DNA from 3 places in the Chryseobacterium arthrosphaerae genome. Region 1 is predicted to be linked to each of the others. Evidence: riboswitches for the same ligand, from Rfam matches in the RefSeq annotation. Region 1 holds a riboswitch; each other region holds the start of a gene.
What was found. A riboswitch is a leader RNA that binds a small molecule or an ion and turns the genes downstream of it on or off. The one in region 1 is predicted to bind cobalamin.
Positions count from the first base shown of each region.

Region 1 (8,204 bases):
TCAGAAAAAGAGATTACTTCCGCAACCGTTTATACCATGGAAGGTAAAAAACTGGAAACCGCAAAAGTGAATAACAATTCGATTTCGGTGAACCATCTGAGTGCAGGAAGTTATATTGTGGAGTTTACGGATAGATCAGGTAATACCTCTGCAAAAATATTCATCAAGAAGTAAAGACATCCTTTATTTCTGACGCTTAAAAATCTCCGTTACGGAGATTTTTTTATTGATAAAGCGATGAGGTCAGGTTTCTGTCTGTTGATTATTGGCTGGTTTTGTTCATTTTTTTGTTTTTGCCGGTTTTAAATTCTGCTGCCCGAAGCTTCAGATTTGTACATAAATACTTAATTTTACAGCATGATTTCCAAACAGACCATAGATAAGATATTCTCCACGATCAGAGTAGAAGAGATTGTGGGTGAATATGTGCAGTTGAAAAGAGCAGGGTCTAATTTCAAAGGGCTCAGTCCTTTTCACGACGAAAAGTCGCCAAGTTTTGTGGTGTCACCAAGTAAACAGATCTGGAAAGATTTCTCTACCGGAAAAGGAGGTACGGCCATCTCTTTCCTGATGGAAATTGAGAATTTTACTTATCCTGAAGCGCTTCGCCACGCCGCTAAGAAATACGGAATTGAGATTGAAGAAGATCAGCGTGAAATTTCCGAAGAGGCCAAAAATGCGCAGACGGAAAAAGATCTTCTCTATAAAATTCATGAAGTGGCCAATACCTATTTTCAGGAAATACTTTGGGATGATCAGGAGGGAAGAAGCATAGGACTTTCTTATTTTAAAGAAAGAGAGCTTAAGGATGATATCATCAGAAAATTCCAGTTGGGATATTCTCCGGAGAAAAAGAATGCTTTTACAGCATATGCGCTGGAGAAAGGGTATACGAAGGAAATACTTGAAAAATCAGGACTTTCCATCTTCCCTGAAAACACTCCTGCCGGGGTAGACCGTTTCCGGGAAAGGGTTATTTTCCCGATTCACAGTTTTTCAGGAAGAGTATTGGGATTCGGAGCAAGGATACTGAAGAGCAATGTCAAAACGGCAAAATATCTTAATTCCCCTGAAACCGAAATCTATCATAAATCCAATGTTCTTTATGGTTTAAACCAAAGTAAACAGGCCATTTCAAGAAAGAACGGCTGTCTTTTGGTAGAAGGATATATGGATGTGATCTCCCTGCATATGTCAGGGATCGAAAACGTAGTAGCAAGTTCGGGAACCTCCCTTACCACCGAGCAGATTAAACTGATCAAAAGGCTTACTGAAAACGTAACCATCCTTTTCGACGGAGATAATGCCGGAATTAAAGCAAGTTTCCGCAGTATCGACATGCTGCTGACAGAAGGGATGAACATCCGTGTTTTGCTTTTCCCTGACGGGGATGACCCGGATTCCTTCGCCAGAAAGCACCCGCAGGAATACGTTGAAAAATACATCGAAAACGAAGCGACGGACTTCATCGATTTCAAAGCGGAAATCCTGTTGAGAGATGTAGGCAATGATCCTATCAAAAAGGCAGAAGCCATCCGTGATATTGTAAAATCGGTTTCCTTTGTACAGAATGCACTGAAAAGAGAAGTTTATCTGAAGGAAGTTTCCAATAAATTCGGACTTTCTGAGCAGAGCCTTTTCAACGAGCTGGATGTTCAGAAGCAGATCACCCAGAACCAGACCCACCACGTTCAGCAGCAGCAAAAAGAGAAGGAAACCCCGAAAATGGAGATTGTTCCTCCGGATAAGGAAAAAGAAGATCCTTTCCTGTTTGATGTTTTGTTTATGGAAAACAAACTTGTTGAGCATATGTTGGCATTCGGGGATATCGTTCTTAAAAGGAGAAATGAAAATAATGAAGAATATCAGATAACAGTTATTGAAGAAATTCTTCATCACTTTGAAGAGGAAGAATATACTTTTTTAGTTAAAGGGAATGAGATTATTATCAATCAGGTAAAGGAAGGAATTCAGAAAGACGAGTTGAGAAGTGGAAACTTTTTTGTATCTTTTATGGATGAAGAAATTACCACAAAGGTTGTAGATGCATTGATTCCTCTGGATGAACTGGAAAACTGGGCTTCCAGAAATATTTATCCGCCCAATTACGGAGATAAGGTGGCAGATCAGATTAAAGGTGATGTCTTATTGCATAAATACAGGTATATCGATTATCTGATCACCGAAACAGATAAACAGCTCGATCAGTACAGGGATACTGATGAATTGAAATATTATGAGCTCATAAAAAAAATAACGCTGCTGAAACAGGCTTCGATAAGGCTGAACAATATCATTGAATATTCACCCATCAAAGGAATCTATAGAGACAGAAGAAGATAATTCAGGCACAATGTTTTCTAAGATTCTGTGACAAAAAGTCCTATAAAATTTTAGGAATAAATATTGTAATTTAAACTTCGAGAATATTTGTTAAAATAATACATAATAGAAATATGGACATTAAAAAGGAATTCAGAGATTTCTCTGTAAAACATTTAGGAAACAACGGTCTGGTTACCGATCAGTATATGGGAATGTATGGCCCAACGAATCTTACCCCGTACATCATGGAAGAAAGAAGATTGAACGTTGCTCAGATGGACGTTTTCTCCCGTCTGATGATGGACAGGATTATCTTCCTGGGAACAGGTATTGATGATCAGGTAGCGAATATCGTTACGGCACAGCTTTTATTCCTTGAAAGTGCAGACCCTTCAAAAGATATTCAGATTTATATCAACTCTCCGGGTGGTAGTGTATATGCAGGTTTAGGTATTTATGACACCATGCAGATCATCAAGCCTGATGTAGCTACAATCTGTACAGGGATGGCAGCATCAATGGGAGCAGTACTACTGGTGGCAGGTGAAAAAGGAAAACGTTCTGCACTGAAGCACTCAAGAGTAATGATCCACCAGCCTTCAGGAGGAGCACAGGGTGTTGCTTCTGACATGGAGATCAACCTTAGAGAGATGTTGAAACTGAAGCAGGAGCTATATGAAATCATCGCGCACCACTCAGGCCAGACCTACGATTGGGTTGAAAAATCTTCTGACAGAGATTACTGGATGACTTCTGAAGAAGCTAAAGGCTACGGAATGGTAGATGAGGTACTTCAGAGAGCAGCTGAGAAAAAATAATTGATTGTAAAATCACAGAAACCGCACCCATCTGGTGCGGTTTTTTTATGATCTGCAAAATTTTGATTCTGTTATTAAAGGTTTAGATTCCTACGGAATGACCATTTGGGGTAAACCATTATTTCAATTGGGTCATTCCGTAGGAATCCGGCTGGTATTGCATTATCAGAATATGGGAAAGCTACAACACTGATTTCCTATTTTTTAACAATTTTATGTATCGTAGAACGATCATTTGTTTTAATCTCAACGAAATAAATTCCTGTCTGTAATGATTGAATATCAATTTTAGTCATCTGGGAAGTCATCACTTTCTGTCCTGTTACAGAATAAATATTCACCTCCTTAAGCTTTTCAGTGGTTTCGATCTGAATAACATCACTGGCGGGATTAGGATAAATACTGAATTTTTTCTTATTCACATCCGAAACTCCCAGCATTGCATCAGCTGCTTCTGCAGGCGTGAAAGGTCTTCTTTCTCCAAAGCTCAGTCCAAGCCAATCGTTGTTTGCCAGTTGAACCTGAGACAGATTATCCTTCGTTTGCCAGCTTGATAAATCTTTTCCTTTGTATACTTTCCAGCTGTCAGTTCCTGAAGAATTTCCGGTAAAGCTGTTTAATGACAGGGTGGAAATTTGACTGTTAGCTGTGGTAAAATTAAAATACGGAGCCTGGGCCTGAATTAACTGTAGAGCCTGCTCAGCGGTTAATGTACCGTTGTATTTGATCCCAAAAACGAAAGAATGCGCATTGCCGTTAGCATTATCTGTCCCGAAATCAATAACGACAAGGCTTTTATGAGTTCCGGTTCCGATCCAGTTGGTGATCTGAGATGAGGTATACCATTGGGAACTATAGGCAGGGACAGGGGTGGATGGGGGAATATCCATATCATCCAGACCATATTTAATACCAAACCATAATCCGTCTATTAAATCAACATAACCTGCACCATTATTGTTATTCGACATATTTTCTGCATCTGAACCTATCCAGGGTATCCAGGAATCATTAGTACCTGGAGTATGGTGGTTGTATTTGAAGCTGTAGAGAAACCCTGATAAAATATCAGCTTCCATGTTAGGTTCTGCTGATATAATAGCATTCATCATATCTTCTGCTTTTAAATTATCAGCATCAAAGCGATATCCCCATGCATAAGAATTGGGGGTTGTATCGTCATTGAAATCGGCAATGAAATAAGCCTTTTTAGAACCGGTTCCTACCCAGAATTTAATGTCGTTTTCTGTAAACTGGGCCGACAACAACTGCATACAAAGCAGTAAGAAAAAAAAATAGATTTTTCTCATGATATTATTAAATTAAAGTTTTATTCCCGAAACTTATGGCAGAAAAAAGAACCTGTCTTTGTTCCCCGGATTTTAAACAGTGTCCTAAGGCAGGTCTCCTGGCTCACATCCTTTAGCAGCCTTCCCGGAAATTGATCCAGTGGCAAAAATGCTAGAGGTGAAACGGTTTACAGTTGCGGGTACAGCTCAAGAATTGAATAATATTCTCACTTGATTCCCTATTAATGAACAGTGTTCAACCTTAAAACGCCGCAAATATATCATATAAATTTTTGGTACTCCTTTTGTGAATTATTGATCCGTTTCCTGTTGTAGAAAATTATAATAAGCATTTATAGTGCTGTATTTTTTAAATTAATAAGGAATTTGATATTGTGTTTTTATTTCCGGATTCTGATACCGGTTATTATTGTTGATGTTGAATTCATTTTGCAGGCTCTATTGTTAAAGTACAATTATCATTGTATTCAAGATCAGTTTATAATCAATTTATACTTTCGCAGCCATAAAAGAAAATATGAAAAAGTTACTTTTATCTGTTTTGATGCTGGCTGCATTGGCATCATGTAACGACAATGATACGGTAAACAATCCGGATACTGATATCAATTACTCAAGACTTCCCCAGGAATTTCCTTTTACCAAATTGGCAACAATCAATGGAGTAGACGTGATCAATGGTGGGTTTGGTTCAGGAGCGGCGGCACATCCTACCCGAAAAGGAGAATTTTATGTGATTACAGACCGTGGCCCGAATACTGATTATCTGAACGGAAAAAAATTCCTGACACCCAATTTCACGCCAACCATTATGCATTTTAAGATCAATGCAGACGGGAATGTGGAGGTTATTAAATATATTAAACTTAAAAACCCGGGAGGACAGCCTATTACTGGGCTTCCGAACCCTGTGGGAATGGGCAGTACAGGAGAAGTTCCTTATGATGCTTCCGGAAATGTTCTGGGTACGGATAAATACGGATTGGACAGTGAAAGTATTGTTGCTGCACCGGATGGTACATTCTGGGTTTCTGACGAATATGGCCCTCATATTGTACATTACAATGCTGACGGGATTGAACTGGAAAGAATAAGTCCGGTTGGGGTAAATACAGGCCCGAGAAAATTACCTGCAGTTTTAGCCAAAAGAAGAGCCAACAGAGGAATGGAAGGTCTTTGTATGACACCGGATGGAAAAACCCTGGTAGGTACCATGCAATCGATGATGTTTGTCCCTACTAAAGCGTTGGCAACCAATACAACCCTGATAAGAATTGTGACATTTGATATCAGTACCGGGCAGACCAGACAGTTTCTATATAAACAGGATGGTGGAGCTTCCGATTCCGTTTGTGATATTACCGCACTGAGCAATACTGAATTTTTAGTGATCGAAAGGGATGGAAATTTCGGTTCACAGGGAGGAATCAAAAAAGTATACAGAATCAACCTTGCCAATGCCACAGATGTAAACGGGACTGACATCAATGCTGTGAACGGAAAAGAAATAAACGGAAAGGCTCTGGAGCAATGCTCATGGGATGAAATTACCAATGCCGGAATAAAACCTGTTTCCAAAACCCTGGCCGTGGATCTGGTTAAAAAGTTAGGGTATGAGCATGATAAATTTGAAGGAATTGTTTATTTAGGAAACAATAAACTGGCGGTTTTCAATGATGATGATTTCGGAGTTGTAGATGATGGAAACGGAAATCCCAAAGCAAAAATTCTGCCTAAAACAGGAAAGGTGGATAAAGGAACAATGTATGTAGTCGATATTCAATAATTAGATTTTTTTAACGGAAACGGCGGAATCGAAGATTCCGCCGTTTTTTATTGATAGTCTTTTTTATTTCTTACTCCTCCAAAGAGGAATCTGTACATTAAAAATGCCTGTACCAAAACGTTCCCTATAAATATCAATATCGCCTGATAAGTGGGGATAAGAGCATAGAAGGGCAGCGATTTATTAAACAGAACTGCCGGAAATAGCGCCAGAACCTTGATCAGGGCCAATGGATAATTCAGGAACTCAGGCTTTAAACCTATCATAAACTGATCATAGATAAAGACATAAATCAAATCAAATAAAAGAAGTCCGAAGAATATTATACTGAATCTTTTTATGTTCATCCGATGGAAAGTCTTTATGAGTTAAAAGCTTCAATGATCTTCGAGAAGTCTTCTAATTTTAAAGCAGCACCTCCAATAAGCCCTCCGTCAATATCAGGCTGGGAGAAGATCTCTTTTGCATTGTCCGGCTTTACAGATCCACCGTAAAGGATTGAAACTTCATCTGCCGTTTCCTGACCGTATTTTGCCGCAATAATATTTCTGATGTGTGCATGAATTTCCTGAGCCTGCTCCGGTGTTGCCGTTTCTCCGGTTCCGATAGCCCAAACCGGTTCGTAGGCGATTACCACTTTTCTGATCTCTTCAGCAGAAAGAGTGAAAAGAGCTTCTTCTGTCTGGCTTTTTACCACTTCAAGGTGCTGTCCGGCCTTTCTTTGATCAAGAGTTTCCCCGTTACAATAGACAGGAATAAGCCCCTTATCCAATGCCAGCTTAATCTTTTTGTTACACTGGGCATCTGTTTCACCGTGGTATTGTCTTCTCTCAGAGTGACCGATCAGTGAACCTGTTGCGTCGATAGACTCTAACATATCTGCAGAAATTTCTCCGGTGTAAGCACCGCTTTCATGCTCGCTCATATCCTGGGAAAATACTCCGATCTCATCCTTTTCAAAGATATCTTTGGCCATCATCAGATACAGAGACGGGGGAGCGATCCAAACCTCGCAGTTGGTAGAAGTGTTGTTTTTATAGCTTAGTAACTGAATCATCAATTGTTGTGCATCAATTACATTTTTGTTCATTTTCCAGTTGCCTGCAACTATTTTTCTTCTCATAATTATTTCTTATTTAATCTTCGTTTATTTTTGTGTCAGTAAAAACATAGGTGTTGTCCTTTTTTCCCATCATTTCGACAGATTGAAATTTCACATCACCATTAGCCAGTACTTCATAATTATAAATGTCTGTCACATTATCTGTTTTATGAAGTTCATAATATTTCCCGTTTTGAGTCCACCAGCTGCCGTTTTCCGTTTCCTGTACCACACTGCCGTCTGCGTTGATGGCAACAAACATCAGAATGCTTTTACCTTTTTCCAGCCTGCATGATACCCAATATTTTGAAACTCCTTCCATCTGCTGATTGACTTCAGAGCCTTTGTAACATCCCATGACTTTTGGATCATATTCCTTTTTTTGAGCTGTTAACCCTGCTGCTATAGAAAACAGGGATAAAACAAGTAATTTTTTCATAGATTATTTATTAATTCCTTCCAGTTTAAACATGAATGCATATACCAATGCGATATCCTTCAGGTAATCAAACCTTCCGGAAGCACCGCCATGACCGTAGTCCATATCGGTTTTTAGCAATAATACATTTTTATCCGTTTTCATATCTCTCAGTTTCGCCACCCATTTTGCAGGCTCGAAATACTGTACCTGAGAATCATGAAGACCTGTTGTTACCAGTAGGTTAGGATAGTTTTTCTTTTCTATATTTTCGTAGGGCGAATAAGATTTCATATAGAAATAGGCCTCTTTATTATTCGGATTTCCCCATTCGTCATATTCATTGGTCGTAAGCGGAATACTTGTATCCAGCATGGTATTGACAACATCTACGAAAGGTACCTGAGAGATCACTCCGTTCCACAGCTCAGGGCTCATATTGGCT
Region 1 is NZ_MAYG01000001.1:274,263-282,466, forward strand. Features, by position in the region: gene BBI00_RS01245 (T9SS type A sorting domain-containing protein) at 1-174, shown strand, start outside; gene dnaG (DNA primase) at 358-2,343, shown strand; gene clpP (ATP-dependent Clp endopeptidase proteolytic subunit ClpP) at 2,457-3,143, shown strand; gene BBI00_RS01260 (T9SS type A sorting domain-containing protein) at 3,341-4,453, opposite strand; cobalamin riboswitch at 4,525-4,712, opposite strand; gene BBI00_RS01265 (esterase-like activity of phytase family protein) at 4,971-6,239, shown strand; gene BBI00_RS01270 (hypothetical protein) at 6,287-6,586, opposite strand; gene tpiA (triose-phosphate isomerase) at 6,601-7,362, opposite strand; gene BBI00_RS01280 (hypothetical protein) at 7,376-7,780, opposite strand; gene BBI00_RS01285 (S9 family peptidase) at 7,784-8,204, opposite strand, start outside.

Region 2 (8,204 bases), 2.2 Mb from region 1:
ATTCAAAATTAAATAAAATTTCACACTCCAAAACTTTCAAAACCCTTAAATTTGTGGTCAATAAAATTTTACTTGGATGCTTAGGAATATTTCAATTGCGGCAGCTACTTTTTTGTCCGTAGTTACAATCAATGCACAGAAGAACAGAAATACCCAACTCGAAAGACCGAAATTAGTTGTAGGACTGGTTGTAGACCAGATGCGTTGGGATTATTTATACCGTTTTTATGGTAAGTATGGAAATGACGGTTTCAAAAGATTACTGAACACAGGATATTCTTTAAACAATGTACACATCCCTTATGTGCCTACCATTACCGCTTTGGGGCATACATGTATCTATACGGGATCTGTACCTGCCATTCACGGAATTGCCGGAAATGACTGGACAGACAAAGAAACAGGAAAGGGCGTATATTGTACAGCAGATGAGAACGTTCAGCCGGTAGGAACCACCAATATCAAAACGGGAAGCCACTCTCCGAAGAATCTTTGGTCTACTACAGTAACCGATGAATTGAGACTGGCAACCAATTTTCAGGGAAAAGTAATCGGGGTTTCATTGAAGGACAGAGCCTCTATTCTTCCTGCAGGCCACACGCCCAACGGAGCATTCTGGTTTGATGACAGTACCGGAAATTTCATTACAAGTACATGGTACATGAATGATCTTCCTCAGTGGGTAAAATCTTTCAACGCTCAGAATTTACCGGAGAAACTGGTAGCCAACGGCTGGAATACCTTACTTCCTATCAGCCAGTATACAGAAAGTGCACCGGACAATTCTCCTTGGGAAGGATTACTGGGAAGCTCCAAAACACCTACTTTCCCTTATAATAATTTAGCTCAGGATTATCAGACCAAAAAAGACAATATCCGATATACTCCTTTCGGAAATACATTGACACTGAAGCTGGCGGAAGCTTCTGTAGAAGGCGAAAAACTGGGTGGAGATAATATTACAGACTTTTTAGCGATCAACCTTGCCTCTACGGATTATGCAGGGCATAAATTCGGTCCCAATTCTATTGAGGTGGAAGATGTTTACATCAGGCTGGATCAGGATCTGGCGGAATTCTTCAAATACCTGGATTCAAAAGTTGGAAAAGGTGAATATACCGTTTTCCTTTCTGCTGACCATGGTGGAGCACATTCTGTAGGTTTCCTTAAAGAACATAAGATCCCGACAGGTTTCTTTGGCGAAGATGCAGAAAAGAACCTTAACCAGAAGCTGAAAGATAAATTCGGAGCCGATAAACTGATCAACGCAATCGATAACTATCAGATTTATTTTGACAGAAAAGTGCTGGCAGATGCTAAACTTGAATTGGATGATGTAAGAAATTACACTGTAAAAGAGCTTGAAAAAGATCCTACCGTTCTCTATGCCGTTTCTGTAGATAAAGTACAGGAATCAAGCATTCCGGAACCGATCAAACAAAGAATTATCAATGGAATCAACAGACAGAGAAGCGGGGATATCCAGCTGATCTCTCATGATTCTATGCTTCCTCCATATTCGAAAACAGGAACTACGCACAGCGTATGGAACTCTTACGATTCACACATTCCTTTGATCTTCATGGGATGGGGGGTGAAGCAGGGAGAAAGTAACAAGGCTTATCATATGACTGATATTGCCCCTACTGTCTCTTCTTTACTGAAAATTCAGTTCCCAAGCGGAAGTGTAGGAAATCCTATCACGGAAGTTATGGGTCAGTAAATTGAATATAAACGATACAAAAAAGACATTCCTGCGGGAATGTCTTTTTATTTAGATGCTATAGTGTGCGGATCATTTGCTGTATATCCTTTTGATAGGTCCTGTTTTGTTTTCTTATTTTCAAAATAAAATATAACAAAACACTGATGATCAGGATTCCGGTAATACCGGCAATAATTTTCACAGAGCGGTAATAAGATTTCAGTTTTTTGCTTTTTACAGCACTTTCTTTATTATAGTTATCTATAGACTGATTAATGGAAGCCAGTTCATTTTGCTTCCTTTTGAAGTGCATCTCAAAGTATTTCTTATTATAAAACTGGTACAGGTCCTGTTTTCCCATTGCCAGATAATTATCTGCCATTTCCTTATAAATTCCTTCATTGAGGATAATATCGCCGGTATTTCTGCTGAGGTTTTCAGCCTTTAGCAGAAGATCCAGCGCTGTCTGGTTTTCACGTTTCTGTTTGTGTACTTCCGCCATTCCTTTCAGGGCAAATGCTTCCAGACTTTTAGCATGGTTTTTCCGGGCATAACTGATGGATTGTACAAATGCCTGTTGTGCCTTATCAATCTGATCCAGGTTGAGATAGCAGTAACCAATATTATAATACACAACACTCATATTGGAATAAGTAGTTGTCTTTACAGGTACCTTTTCGAAATTGGCTATTGAGATCAAAAATTTTTCCAGGGCAATTTCAGAATTCGACTGGCTTTTATAGATCATTCCTCTTATGGCATAGCTTGTGGCTGTTTCTATGTACTTTTCCGGTGTTTTCTCCGGAATCTTAGCCAGATACTGATCCGCTTCATTCAGGGTTTCAAGGCTTTTGCTGAAAAGTTCCATTTGCTGATACTGTATAGCAACCATCACCAGAACGCTGGCCTGCTTTTTAGGATCATTTATTTTTTGTGAAAGTTCTTTAGCTTTTAAAATGTATTTCAAGGATTCATTAAAGTCCCTCTTGGCAATATTGGCCGTTGAAAGCAGGATATATATTTCAATGGAAGCGTTGACATCATTGTTCTTTTTTAATAAATTTTTTCCGATCCGTATGGCGTTGTCAGGGTTATCATAAATTTCAAGACGGGCTTTTTTTATAACGGTATTATTTCCGCCAGGTTGCGCCTTCATAAAGATACAAAAGCAAAGGCAGGCAATTATTGTAAAGACATGCTTCATGATGTTTTGTTTTTGCTGATTTCCTGAATATAGGCATTGGGAGACATTCCGGTAACTGATTTGAAAACCGTAGTAAAGGCACTGTGCGATGAAAATCCCGAATATTCAGCCAGATAACTTACTTTATAATTAAGAAACGACGGTTCTGTCCTCAGAAGGTGAGCAATATGATTGATTCTTAATTCATTAATATACCCGTTGAAATTCTTTCCTTTGCTGGTATTAATGACTTCCGAAAGGTATTTGGTATTGATCTCCATTTGAGAAGAAAGTGCGGAAAGTGACATACTTTTGTTCAGATAACGGTCAGACTGTTCGAATTCCTCGAGTTTACGGAGAATTTCTTCCTCTTTTTCCTTTGAAATTTTGCCGGAGTCTTTACCCTGGACTTTTTCCAGCACTTCAGCCTTTTCTGTTGAACTGTTTGTTACAGAGTTGTTTTTCTGTTTCAGTTGGCTCTGCTTTTCAAAAAAATCAAATTGCTTTTTTAAGTCTTTATTTTTGTTTCTGATGATCAGAAAAAAGACCAGCAATCCAATGATGATCAAAAGTAAGGTAAGGATGAAGAACCAAAGTGATCCTAAGTAATTCTGCTTCTGAAATTCAAGGTTTTTGTTCTGATTGGTTTCCATGAGTTTTACAATATACCGTATTCCTTCTCTTGTATGAGCATCGTTCTGGGTCTTCAGATCAGTATAGGATTTATTGTATTGGTGATACTTCACATCGTCATGGAGAGCAAAATAATTCCTTGAAAGAGATTCATAGATTTTTATTTTTAAATTGTTGAAAGGAAGTTTTTCGATCAATGAGAGTCCGGTTTCCAGTTTTTCAGCTGATGTTTTATAATCCTGTTTTAAAAAATAATACCGGGATAAGCTTTCATAGGCTAAACTGAGAAGGAAAGGAGAGTTTTTCCTTTGTTCAAGATCTGAAATCACATGTTCTATGAGCTGTTTAGAGTCTTCCGGGTTATTTTGTCTCATCAGATAGGAAGAACGGAAGATATTGTTTTCAATCCTAATGATCCTGCTCTCTTCGTCATGATGGTTCAGGTATTGATCGCTTTTAGCAAGATTTTCCAATCCTGCACGATAATTTTTATTGATTCCAAAGTTGATAGCCTGCAATTGGAAAAGCTTGGCAGCTGTTGTTTTTAATTTCGGATCCGTACTTTTCAGTAGCCTGGAATCAGATAAAAGGGCCGTAATAATTTTCTTTGACTGGCTATACAATCCCAGATTCTGATATTGATCTGCAAGGCTGTAATCTCCAAAAACCTGTAAGAAATAAGAAAGATCTTTCTTCAGACCGGCATCTTCTTTTTGAGAATAAATATTGACAGACTGTACGTAGTCACCTTTCATGGCAAAAGCTTGCGAAATGATGTTCTGAAGTATTATTTTATGCTCCGTTCCCTGATCACTTACAAGAAGCCCCTGTGAATAGCTGATGCAGTCGTCAGGATTCTGATAGAGTTTCTGGAAGGCCTTATCTGCCAGAATATTGAAGTCGGGACCGGATTGTCCATTGATGACGATGGAATACAATATAAACAGCAACCCTAAAACCCGTCTACTACTTTCAGTCATTTTTACGGATAATATATTGCTTTTTAATTTTTTTTGAATGATTCTTCTGAAATCTGTCTTCAAAACGGATTGTTTTTATGTCGTTTGTTATCAGTGTTTTATGTTTTTAATTCTTTTGAAATTCATGAATTGTGAAAGTCAAATTCTTTTATTTTGGTAAATATAAGATTAATATTGTTTTCAATAATTTCAAATACTAAATATAATAATATATGAGAAAAATTTACAAAATGTCAATGAAAGTATTGGCGGCTTATTTCTTTCTTAATTTTAATATTGCGGAAGCACAGCTTACGGTAATGGGCTTGGGAAATTATAATGTAGGCTCAGTTTCTGACAGTGGAATCGTGAGTATGCATACCAGTGCCGGCGGAATATATAAATGGACTGCCGCCGGAGGACTTGAACAGATAGGAATGATCTCCAACGGATATCCGGCTGCAGGAAGAACCGTTGTTTCTAATGACGGAAAGAAAATAGCCTCTTCAGTTACCAATACCGCAACAGGATTTAATGAAATATCAACTTATGATATAGCAACTTCCACATGGGTAAACAGGGGAGGCCTTGTACCTACCGGCTGGGATGGGAGTGTAAGCTCTACATGGGGAATGTCAACGGACGGAAATACGATTGTAGGGCTGGGCTTTCTTACTGCAGCCAATGCACATGCCGTGAAATGGGATGAAACCGGCGGAATGGTAGACCTGGGAAGTATAGTACCGGGAAGAAGTTCAAGGGCAAATGCCATAAGTGCCAACGGAATGGTGATTGTAGGATGGCAGGATGAACCAACAGGAACAAGAAGCGGTGCAAAATGGGTAGATGGAGCCGAGACCTTCATTACAGATGGTAACGGGAATAACGTAGGTGAAGCAGGGGGCATTTCTGCGGACGGAAACACGATTATAGGAGCCGGAAACCCTAATCCCTATGTCTGGAATGCTACAAACGGGCTTACTTATATAACGCATCCCAATGCCTCATTCTTCTTCAAAGGAGGCGCTACAGGAATTTCTGCAGACGGTACAAAAGTCATTGGCTATTACAGGGCATTCGGAGCACCGCCAATGTCAGGAGAAGGTTTTATCTGGACATCGGAAAGCGGACGTATTAATCTTAATGATTATGCAGTAGGATTAGGTATTAATACCAACGGGGTAACGATGGGGCTGCCTCTTGCCATTTCCCAGGACGGAAAGAAAATTGCAGGTATGGGGACCGATTCTTCCAATCAGATGGTTGCTTTTTATCTGGATCTTACCAGCTACCTGTCTACCAAAGAACTATTAAAAGATAAAAATACAATAAGTATTTATCCTAATCCTGTTGCTGATATCCTGTATTTCAAGGGAACAGAAAAAATTGAAAAGGCGGAAATATATAATATGGCAGGACAAAAAGTAAAATCATATGATGCTGTAGAAGACCGTATTGATGTATCATCTTTATCCAATGGGGATTATATTCTTCAATATTCGGTAAAAAGAGGAAAACAGCAGACTTATAAATTCATCAAAAAATAATTTCATATTAAATACAAGTAGTGGTATGAACAGCTGTTTTCAGTAATGAGAGCAGCTGCTCTTTTGTATATATGTCGGAAAAACATAGTGCTTTGGGCGATATGTCTGGTTTTTGTCCAATACATATAAAAAACTATCTTTGCAAAAATTTTGGTTTCCAGTATTTTGGAATGAAAAGGGAATCGGGTGTAACTCCCGGACTGTCCCCGCAACTGTAGATCGCAATAAAAATTTCTGTAAAAAACCACTGTGAAAACGGGAAGGTGCAGAAAGCGAAAGTCAGGAGACCTGCCGGAATTATAATTTAAAAAACATATTGCTTTCGGAGGAAAAGTAAAAGAATATGGGTATAAAAAGATCTTTAGTACTGTTTTTTTCGTCTTATGGCTGTTTTCTTTTAGCACAGGAGAAGACCATAGATACTATTTATGTTTTCGACAATCAGATGAGCAGAGTGAAGCTCTTTCATCCTGTAAAAACCATCTCAGCAGAAGAAGTTGAAAAAAACTCAACCAACCTTTCCGAACTTCTCAGATTTCAATCTCAGGTTTATATTAAAGAAAATGGCCGTGGAGCGGTTTCTTCTCCATCTTTCAGAGGAACTACTGCTCAGCAGACTGCTTTTGTATGGAACGGCATTAATATCAACTCTAATTTTTTAGGACAGGGAGATATCAATAATATTGCTGCGTTCGGCTATGACCAGATCGGAATAAAAGCTGGCGGAGGGAGTGTTATCTACGGCAGCGGAGCCATTGGCGGGAGTATTCACCTCAATAATACCCTTGATTTTAATAAAGGTTTTCACGGGGCCCTATTTTCTGAGGTAGCATCTTTTAATACCTATAATAACTTTGTGAAAGGTTCTTACAGTAATGATAAGTTCAGTTTTAAGGTTTCGGGAAATCACTCGATAAGTAAAAACGATTATACAGTTGAGGAAGATTACAGAAAAATTTATAACAATGATAATGGACAGTATTATAATACTAATATTAATATAGCAGTTGCCTATAAGATAGCTCCGAAACATCAGGTTTCCTGGATATCAGAGATTTTTGATGGAAAACAACATTATCCTGTTCATTTCGGAGATCTGGAAAATAAAACAAAGTATGAAACTCAGAATCTTCGGAGTCTTGTTTCATGGGATTGGAATAATACAAAATTCAGTAATTCATTCAGGGCTGCTTACACAGAAGAGAATTTTCAATATTTTGGTACTCTTGGCAAGCCTGCAAGTAGTGGAGGAACAGGAAAAAACTATATTTTAAAAAACGATTTCAATTATTTTCTAAATTCAAAATGGAATATCAATATTATTGGTGAATTTCAGACCAATAAAGGAAAAGGAGAGGGGAGTTCAGGAATTGGAGATATTAGTAGGAATGCAGGGGCTGTTTCGGCCTTACTTCGTTATTTCCCAACAAAGGATTTACGTTTTGAAGCTGGAATTAAAAAAGATTTTGTTGAAGACATAAGTTCGCCAACTTTATTTTCTTTCTCAGGAAAATGGAATACAGCAAAATGGTATGAGCTGGAATTAAATGTTTCAAGAAATTTCAGAGCGCCTTCATTTAATGATTTGTATTGGGCTCTGGGAGGAAATAAAGATTTAAAACCTGAAACCTCTTATCAATTTGAGTTGAGAAACCTTTTTAAAATGGGAGTCTTTAAACTTTCTGTAGCTCCTTATTATATGAAAATTCAGGATATGATCCGTTGGCTCCAAACTCCTGCCGGATATTATGCTGCTTCCAATACTAATAGAGTGGAAGCATATGGACTGGAAACTCAGTTGGAATTAGAAAAACAGTTTGGAAAGCATATTTTGAAATCTAATCTGGGATATTCCTATACCAGGTCAACAGATCTCGATATTCAAAAGCAATTGATGTATGTTCCCTTACATAAATTTACCGGAAATATAGATTATCATTATGATTTTATGAAATTATATGTGCAGGGGATGTTTAACGGATCAACTTATACCGACTCTAATGAGACAAAAGCTTATGCTCTCACTCCCTATTTTGTACTGAATGCCGGGGTAGAAGCAACTGTTTTTAAAAATTATACGATAGGATTTAAAGTTAATAATATTCTTAATGAAACATATTATACAATGCTTTCTTATCCGTTACCTAAAAGAAATTACAGTATCAATTTAAATATCA
Region 2 is NZ_MAYG01000001.1:2,506,558-2,514,761, reverse strand. Features, by position in the region: gene pafA (alkaline phosphatase PafA) at 77-1,723, shown strand; gene BBI00_RS11290 (tetratricopeptide repeat protein) at 1,782-2,909, opposite strand; gene BBI00_RS11285 (helix-turn-helix domain-containing protein) at 2,906-4,501, opposite strand; gene BBI00_RS11280 (T9SS type A sorting domain-containing protein) at 4,714-6,027, shown strand; cobalamin riboswitch at 6,162-6,337, shown strand; gene BBI00_RS11275 (TonB-dependent receptor plug domain-containing protein) at 6,371-8,204, shown strand, end outside.
Region 2: it holds a riboswitch for cobalamin, as region 1 does, so the genes downstream of both, BBI00_RS11275 (TonB-dependent receptor plug domain-containing protein) here and BBI00_RS01260 (T9SS type A sorting domain-containing protein) in region 1, are expected to answer to the same signal.

Region 3 (8,204 bases), on a different contig from region 1:
AGATTCCGATGGCAATTAATATCGGGAAACAGACGAAAAAAATCGTTTGGCAGAATATCATCTTAGCTTTTGCCGTAAAAGCTGTTGTGCTCATTCTCGGAGCAGGAGGTCTGGCCACGATGTGGGAAGCCGTATTTGCTGATGTAGGAGTGGCATTGCTCGCAATTTTAAATGCAGTGAGAATTCAGAGGATGAAATTTTAAAAGAATCATAAACACAAACTAAATTATATTCAATAAGAGCTTTGCTGATTTCAGCGAAGCTTTTTTTTAATACCATCTTATTTTTCTATGCCCCTATGTAGTTAATTTTTTAAACAACATAGACACATACTCTTACCAAATAAATGATTAATTTTTACTGGTGTTTGTTACGATTCTATTTCTCCCGCAGATCCGGCATATTACAAGATCCTTCATAAAAATCTGCGTAATCTGCAAAATCAGCGAGCAATAAAAGTATGCACTCTTAAATTTTATCGGAGGAAAAACCTTGTGTCTTCTCCCAATAATTAAAAAAAGCCCCACCACATCAGGCAAAGCTTTATGAACAAGATTAAATTTTATATAAAGAACTAAATTTTATTGGGATGATCAGCCATGTAAGATGACCTGAAGTGCAGAACCAAATTTCGGAATAATACCTTAATGATAACAGATACAGTTTGGCCAATTTTATAGGTAACAGTTGAAATGCATTGATGCATAGGATCAAATCGTGAAAGCCTGGAAATGATCAATGACATTCATCATAAATGAAGCATAAAACAATTTTGAAGTAGTATATTTGTAGCAGAGAACAAAATTGTTGAAGGCATTAATTTCCATATTCATCATTTTTACTGTTGCAATACGCCCCGTGTTGCCACTGGTAAATTATGCGGTGAACTATGACTATATCGTGAAAAATCTTTGTGAAAAGAGAGATATCCCACAGTCAACGTGTAAAGGAAAATGCTATGTGGAAAAAGAACTGGCCAAGACAGAAAAACAATCCAACAGTTCTCAAACCATAAAAATTGCAGGATTAGATGCCTTTATTTCTCATGACATATTTTCCTTTTCACATCAGTTGAATCTGGAACGGTCTGTAAACGATCCTTGTTCAGACCATATCAGTTCTCATTCTTCAGAATACTTTTCCAGGGTATTTCATCCTCCTTTAGTTTAATTTCAGCTTTAAACTAAATTTTTAGTTTTATTTTGAAAGCTTTTCAGACCTTATTGAAAAGTTATTGGGATAGTTTACGCCTAGGAGTAAAATTGCTATTTTCTAAGATGCGATAAGTCAATTTGGTGTATGAACTTCATCTCAGCTCCTGAAAGTTTTCGGAATATTTTAAAATAAACTGTTGTCTATGGTTTGATCTCCTTCGGAGTTTGAAGCCAGGATATCTATTTAACATTATTAATTAAAATTTAACATCAATATGAAATCTCCGGTTATACTGACTGCCCTGCTGTCAATAGTATTATTTTCATGTGCCAAAGAAATCCCTCAGGTAAAGCATAAGAGCAATATGAGCTCTACAAAAGAAAATATCACAAATGTACAGGTAGCAAATGAAGAAGATCCCATCTGCCATATGAAAACTGCAGAATTTCTGAAAGATACTGCGGTGTACAAAAATAAAACGTATGGTTTTTGCAGTGCTTACTGTAAAGATGAATTCAAACAAAATCCTGAAAAATATGCCCAAAAATAATAAGACGAATAACAAAAGAAAAGTAATTATGCCCATTGCGGTGATTGCTTTGCTTTTTCTGGGAATAGGCATAGGAATGAGCTACTTCAAAAAGAACCTGTATACGGTGATGAAGGTTCCGGATTTTGAACTTACGGATCAGAATAATAAGAAAATTACCAATAAAGATATGCTGGGAAAAGTATATCTCGTGGAATTTTTCTTCAGTAAATGTCCTACCATCTGCCCTGTGATGAATACCAATATGAAGGCTATACAAAGCCAGATCAATGATCCCAATTTCGGAATTATCTCCATCAGCATAGATCCGGAAAATGACACTCCTGAAGCCCTGAAAGAACATGCTCAGAAGATAGGGGCAAAATCTCCTGACTGGCATTTTTTAACAGGTGACAGAGGATATATCGGAAAACTTGCAGATCAGTTTAATATCTACGTAGGAGATAAGGAAGACGAAGCGGAAAGTCTGAACCACAGCGGTATGATTGCTTTGGTAGATCAGGAAGGAAACATCCGCTGTAGATACAATAAAGATAATATGCCGATCCTGTATTATTCAGGGCTGAATTATGATGATCCGGAAGGCAAAACTCCCCGCCTGAATGGGAAATATCATCCGGACAGGGAAATTCTGATTGAAGATATTAAGAAATTATTGAAATAGTGAAGAGGGGAGCGCAGCAGGAAGAACATCCAGCCCATAAAGCTCTGATGATTTTTGATGTAAAGGTAAATAGAGGTTGAAGCAGTTATACATTGAAATAAATCACTCTCATCTTTCAGCCTAATAGAAAACATTGTTCAACCATAAACAAAAAAGTTATGAAGATTATGAAAATAGCTGCCTTAAGCGCAGTTTTCGCGGCCCAGTTTGCATTGGCTCAGTTTAAGCAGACACCTCTGCCATATGCTTATAATGCTTTGGAAGGGAATATTGATGCCCAAACGATGGAAATTCATTATTCAAAACATGCGGCAGCGTATGTAGCCAACCTGAATAAAGCCATTGCAGGAACTCCACAGGAAAAAGAAACATTGTTTCAGATTCTTTCAAATGTTTCAAAACTGCCGCCTGCAGTGAGAAATAATGCAGGAGGACATTACAACCACGAGTTGTTCTGGACTGTTCTTACTCCCCAGAAAAATACACAGCCTTCCGCAAAATTAGCAAAAGCGATCACTGAAACTTTCGGAAGCATGGATGCTTTTAAAGAAAAGATGGCTAAAGCCGGAGCAGACCGTTTCGGATCAGGATGGGCATGGCTTTCTGTGGATAAAAACGGAAAACTATTCATTTCTTCTACTCCCAATCAGGACAATCCTTTGATGGATGTAGTGGAAGAAAAAGGAACCCCTATCTTCGGAATTGATGTCTGGGAACATGCTTATTATTTAAAATATCAGAATAAAAGAGCAGACTATCTTACCGCTATCTGGAACGTCACCAACTGGAAAGAGATCAGCAGAAGATACGATGAAGCTGTAAGTAAAAAATAAGCTGGTGAAATTTCTTTACGGCATACTCTTTACCTTTTATATGGTGTTCAGACCTCTGATACCGCTGGTGGAGTATGCCGTAAATTATGATTACATTGTCAACACGCTGTGTGTGAATAAAAGCAAGCCTGAGATTCACTGCAACGGAAAATGTTACCTCAGCAAACAGCTGGCAAAGACCGGCGATTCGGAATCTTCACCTTTACAAAAATCAAAGAATTCAGGGCAGAAAATCCTTGATATCTACATTCTTCCTGAAATTACAGAAATTTCTGCTTCTGAGAAATTTCCATTTTTCAATTTTCATTTTATTTATGAAACAGCTTATTCTTTTCTGTTTCTGAAACATATTTTCAAGCCACCGGTTTTTTAAGTTACTTATATCATTATTCAATCACAAAAGGGTCAACGCATTTTCTTAGTACATCAACAGTTTAAGATGATGCCTTAGACTGGGCACGGGCATATATTAAATTCAAAGATTTAAAACTTAAGTGCCTTCTTATACATACAGCATTTCACTTAAATAAACTTAAGTGTTAAAACTTATGTGCCTTTGGTGGTTAAAAAACAACGCTGTTACAGCAATTCAAAATCAATTCAACTTAAAAAATCAACAATGAAAATTTATAAATTTTTATCACTATTCTTTATTGCCTTTACTTTGTTCACCGTATCATCCTGTGATAGCAGCAGGGATGATGAAAATCCGCAGGATACCACGCCGGGAAATATTCAGATCAAATTTGAAAACGGGTTTAATAATCTGGGAAATATCGTTTTAAACCAGACGGTACAGACTTCCTCAAAGGGACAAAAGCATAATTTCTCTTCCTTAAAATATGTCGTAAGTAATATCACCCTGATCGATGAAGGCGGAAATGAGTTCAGATACAATGAAAACAATCCTGATAAAGGAGCTTTTATCATAGACCAGGCAGATGCGGTTGCCGGAGTGGTGTATCTGAATTTAGACGGAATTCCGAAAAATAATTATAAGAAGATCAGATTCGGATTGGGAGTCAGCCAGAAAGCGTATCTGCTGGGCCAGGACGGACAGGCAGAATTCTGGACCAAAGCCAAGCAGAAAGGAATGTCATGGTCATGGGCTGCAGGGTATGTGTTTGTAAAACTTGAAGGAAAATACGGTGCGGATTCAGCAGCTAAGGAATTTATGAATCATACGGGAAACATGGGAAATACAGCAGCCAATAATACCCCGGATCTATACCGTGAGATTACGTTGAACCTCCCGGTTACCGCAAGAGTTACCGGAAAGATCAGGCCTTCCATTCATATCCTGGCAGATCTGAATCAGTTTTTAAGTGGTGATAAAGCTCTTACCCTTACATCAGCCAATGATATGATGATGGGGTCCAGCCAGCATCTTGTAGATGTCACCAATAACCTTACCAAGATGTTTAAAGTAGATCACGTTCACAATGATTAATTTTTCAATTAAAATGATGCTGGCTGTGCTCATGATACTTTTAGGCTGTATTTCCTGTTCTGATGAGGTTATACAGCCGCTGGAGAAAGATGAGGCTTACCATTTGCAGTTTCCCGCTTACTTTCCGGAAATGTCTTTTGATCAGTCTTCAAACCCGGTCACCAGAAACGGGGTAGAGCTGGGAAGAAAATTATTCTATGAAGGAAGGCTTTCCAGAAACAACACCATCTCATGCGGGTTTTGTCATATCCAGGAAAATGCTTTTACCCATCATGGTCATACGGTAAGCCACGGTGTGGATGACAGGATCGGGATCAGGAATGCACCCCCTATACAGAATATGGCTTTTTTGAAAAAATATATGTGGGACGGGGTGATCCATGATCTGAATCAACAGGCAATCAGCCCTATTACAGACGTAAATGAAATGGACAGCTCTATACCTGAAGCCATCTCAAAGCTCAAAAATGATCAGAAATATAAAAAACTTTTCAGGGAAGCTTATGGAGATGAAACCATTACAGGAGAAAGGATTTTAAAGGCACTTTCACAGTTTATGGCCACACTGGTTTCAGCAGATTCAAAATATGACCGGTTCAGGCAGGGGCGGGAGCAGTTTACCCCGGAAGAATCCCAGGGCATGGCATTGTTTAATCAGAAATGCGCATCCTGTCATAGTGGAGAGCTTTTTACAGATGAAAGCTTCAGAAATACGGGAATGTATTACAATACTGAGTTTAAAGATGCGGGCCGCTACCGGGTCACCCTTGATCAGGCTGACTGGATGAAGTTCCGGGTTCCAAGCCTGAGGAATATAGAATATACCAAACCTTATATGCATGACGGAAGATTTTATACCCTGGAAGCAGTCCTCAATTTCTATTCGGATCATGTGGAAGATAATCCAAACCTTGATCCGCAGCTGAGACAAAACGGACGTACGGGAATTGCAATGAACAGCCAGGAAAAACAGCTGATCATAGCTTTCCTGAAAACACTGTCCGATAAAAGCTTTATATCCAATCCAAAATTTGCAGAATAAATGAGAGAAAACATGAAGAAGATAATATTGATAATATGCCTGGTCTTATTTAACCTGAATAAGGCCAATACCGTAAGAGACAGTATTTATATTACTCCTGAAAGCTATAGCAGGATCAGTTTTTATGATGATTGTGATGCCTGTGGTTGTGCTGCAGGAAACGGGTCATCCGGTTTTGAATCTTTACTGAACCCACAATTTATAGGAGTCAAATATTTTGCACAGCATTATAAGGCCAAAGAGAATTTATTTGTCAAAGACCTCACTCAGGATCAGTATTTCAATACACTGCAGATCTGGGGTAAAATTCCGGTGACGGAAAAACTGAGTGTATATGCCAGTCTGCCATTTCATTTTCACGAAAAAAAGACCACGCAGGGCGATATCAGAATCAATGGAATCGGTGACCTGAATCTGATGGGAATTTACAGGCTGGTGAAGTCAGGGGATAATTTCCATCAACTGAGCGGAGGCCTCGGCGTGAAAGTGCCTCTGGGTAAATTTGATGAAAAAGGAATATCAGGCGTCAACCCGAGCTTTCAGTTGGGAACAGGCAGCTGGGATTATCAGGCAGCTTTGAACTATAAATTTCAAAAAAATAAAATAGCCGTATTGATCAATACCGATTACACCATTAAAACTGAAAACAAAAAACATTACCGCTTCGGAAACCAATGGAATTATGCAGCCACCGGTTTCTATCAGCTCTCAGGAAATGAAAAAACCATATTTTCTGCTAAAACCGGGCTTCAGGGGGAAGTGTATGCACAGAATAAACAGTTTGGGGAAGGCTTGCCCAATACTGCAGGAAGTGCATTATATGGAAAACTGGGATTTGAAGCCTCTTATAAAAGGTTCAGCCTGGGAAGTGAAGTGATGCTCCCGTTATATACCCATCTTGCCGGAGGAGACATTGAGGCAAAATCAAGGTTCAGCGTGTTCCTGAATATTGGAATATAACGGATCTTGTAAAAAACATTTTTCCTGTCATGAATGAAAGAGTAAAGAATCTGAACATTGATGACTGATACAAAAGGCTGTTTCATTATTGGGGCAGCCTTCTTTCTGATTGGGGCATAAAGTTAAATATAATGACCGGTGCAGACAGTGATTTTCATCGTTTTATTTCTTTATTAAAACCGTTTTTTACAGCCTTCTGATATATAATATTGTAAATCATTTTGTTGATAACAGGATATAGCAATAATTTTCTATCTTTGCCGGAGTTTGGTGAGCCGTAAAAAGCTCTTAAAAGGGAATCCGGTGAAAATCCGGGACAGACCCGCTGCTGTAAGCTCCGCACCAAAGTTTTTGAAGAATATATCCACTGTTTTTTAATGGGAAGGATTTCAAAAATGGAGTAAGTCAGAAGACCTGCCAGAAAAATTAAACGTTTGACGCTTTCGTGGAATAAAGCTTAGGACACCAATGATTCTGTGCAGTGACTGCTGTGCTTTGTCGTTGCGTTCTTATATCCATTAGCGTCATCATTATCCCTGAATGAGCTAATGGTGGCAAAACTGATTACATCTCAATTTCATAAAATTGTTTTCACCGCTTCGGTGTTAACCTCTCACTTTTTGTTTTCCCAAACAAAGAAAAAAGACACTCTGGATGCAGAGACCATTAAGGTTATCAGTCTCTACAAAAAGAATTTTAAAGAAATTATTCCTGCTCAAATCCTACAGGGAGAAGAACTTGAAAGGCTTAACAGTCATTCTGTAGCGGATGCGCTGCGGTATTTTTCAGGAGTCCAGATCAAAGACTATGGAGGTATCGGAGGCTTAAAAACCATCAACATCCGCAGCATGGGAAGCCAGCATGTGGGCGTATTCTATGATGGGATCCAACTGGGGAATGCACAAAATGGCCTTGTTGACCTGGGAAGGTATTCGTTGGATGACCTGGAAGAAATATCGCTGTACAACGGGCAGAAAAGTGAAATTTTTCAACCCGCAAAAGATTTCGGTTCATCAGGATCAATCTATCTGCAGCCTAAAACACCTGTATTCAAAGGAAACAGGAAAACAAATCTGGTCATAAGGGCAAAAAGTGCTTCCATAGATCTTTTCAACCCTTCATTCCGCCTGGAACAGAAAATCTCAGACAGGATTTCCTCAAGTTTCAGCGGAGAATTTATGCAAAGTGACGGAATTTACAGATTCCGTTACGCCAAAAAATACCCTGACGGGCAGCAGGCTTATGATACAATTGCCAGGAGACAGGATTCGGATATTAAAGCCAAACGTTTTGAAACTTCTGTCAATGGAATATTCAATAACGGAAGCTGGAATGTAAGAGGGTACGGGTATATTTCAGACCGTGGAATGCCTGCACCTATTGTTAATGGGCGCTTTGGAGGCCGGGGAGCAAGACTTTCGGATGAAAATTATTTCGTACAGGCCCATCTGAGAAAAAAGCTGTTCCCAAAATTTGAAACCCAGCTGAAAGCAAAATTTGCCTACGATTATACCCATTTCATGGATACCGTTCGTTCGCAATCTATCATT
Region 3 is NZ_MAYG01000012.1:625,096-633,299, forward strand. Features, by position in the region: gene BBI00_RS18140 (heavy metal translocating P-type ATPase) at 1-203, shown strand, start outside; gene BBI00_RS18145 (hypothetical protein) at 808-1,170, shown strand; gene BBI00_RS18150 (YHS domain-containing protein) at 1,430-1,705, shown strand; gene BBI00_RS18155 (SCO family protein) at 1,692-2,369, shown strand; gene BBI00_RS18160 (superoxide dismutase) at 2,528-3,202, shown strand; gene BBI00_RS18165 (hypothetical protein) at 3,207-3,575, shown strand; gene BBI00_RS18170 (MbnP family protein) at 3,822-4,652, shown strand; gene BBI00_RS18175 (cytochrome-c peroxidase) at 4,645-5,694, shown strand; gene BBI00_RS18180 (transporter) at 5,707-6,654, shown strand; cobalamin riboswitch at 6,906-7,090, shown strand; gene BBI00_RS18185 (TonB-dependent receptor plug domain-containing protein) at 7,275-8,204, shown strand, end outside.
Region 3: it holds a riboswitch for cobalamin, as region 1 does, so the genes downstream of both, BBI00_RS18185 (TonB-dependent receptor plug domain-containing protein) here and BBI00_RS01260 (T9SS type A sorting domain-containing protein) in region 1, are expected to answer to the same signal.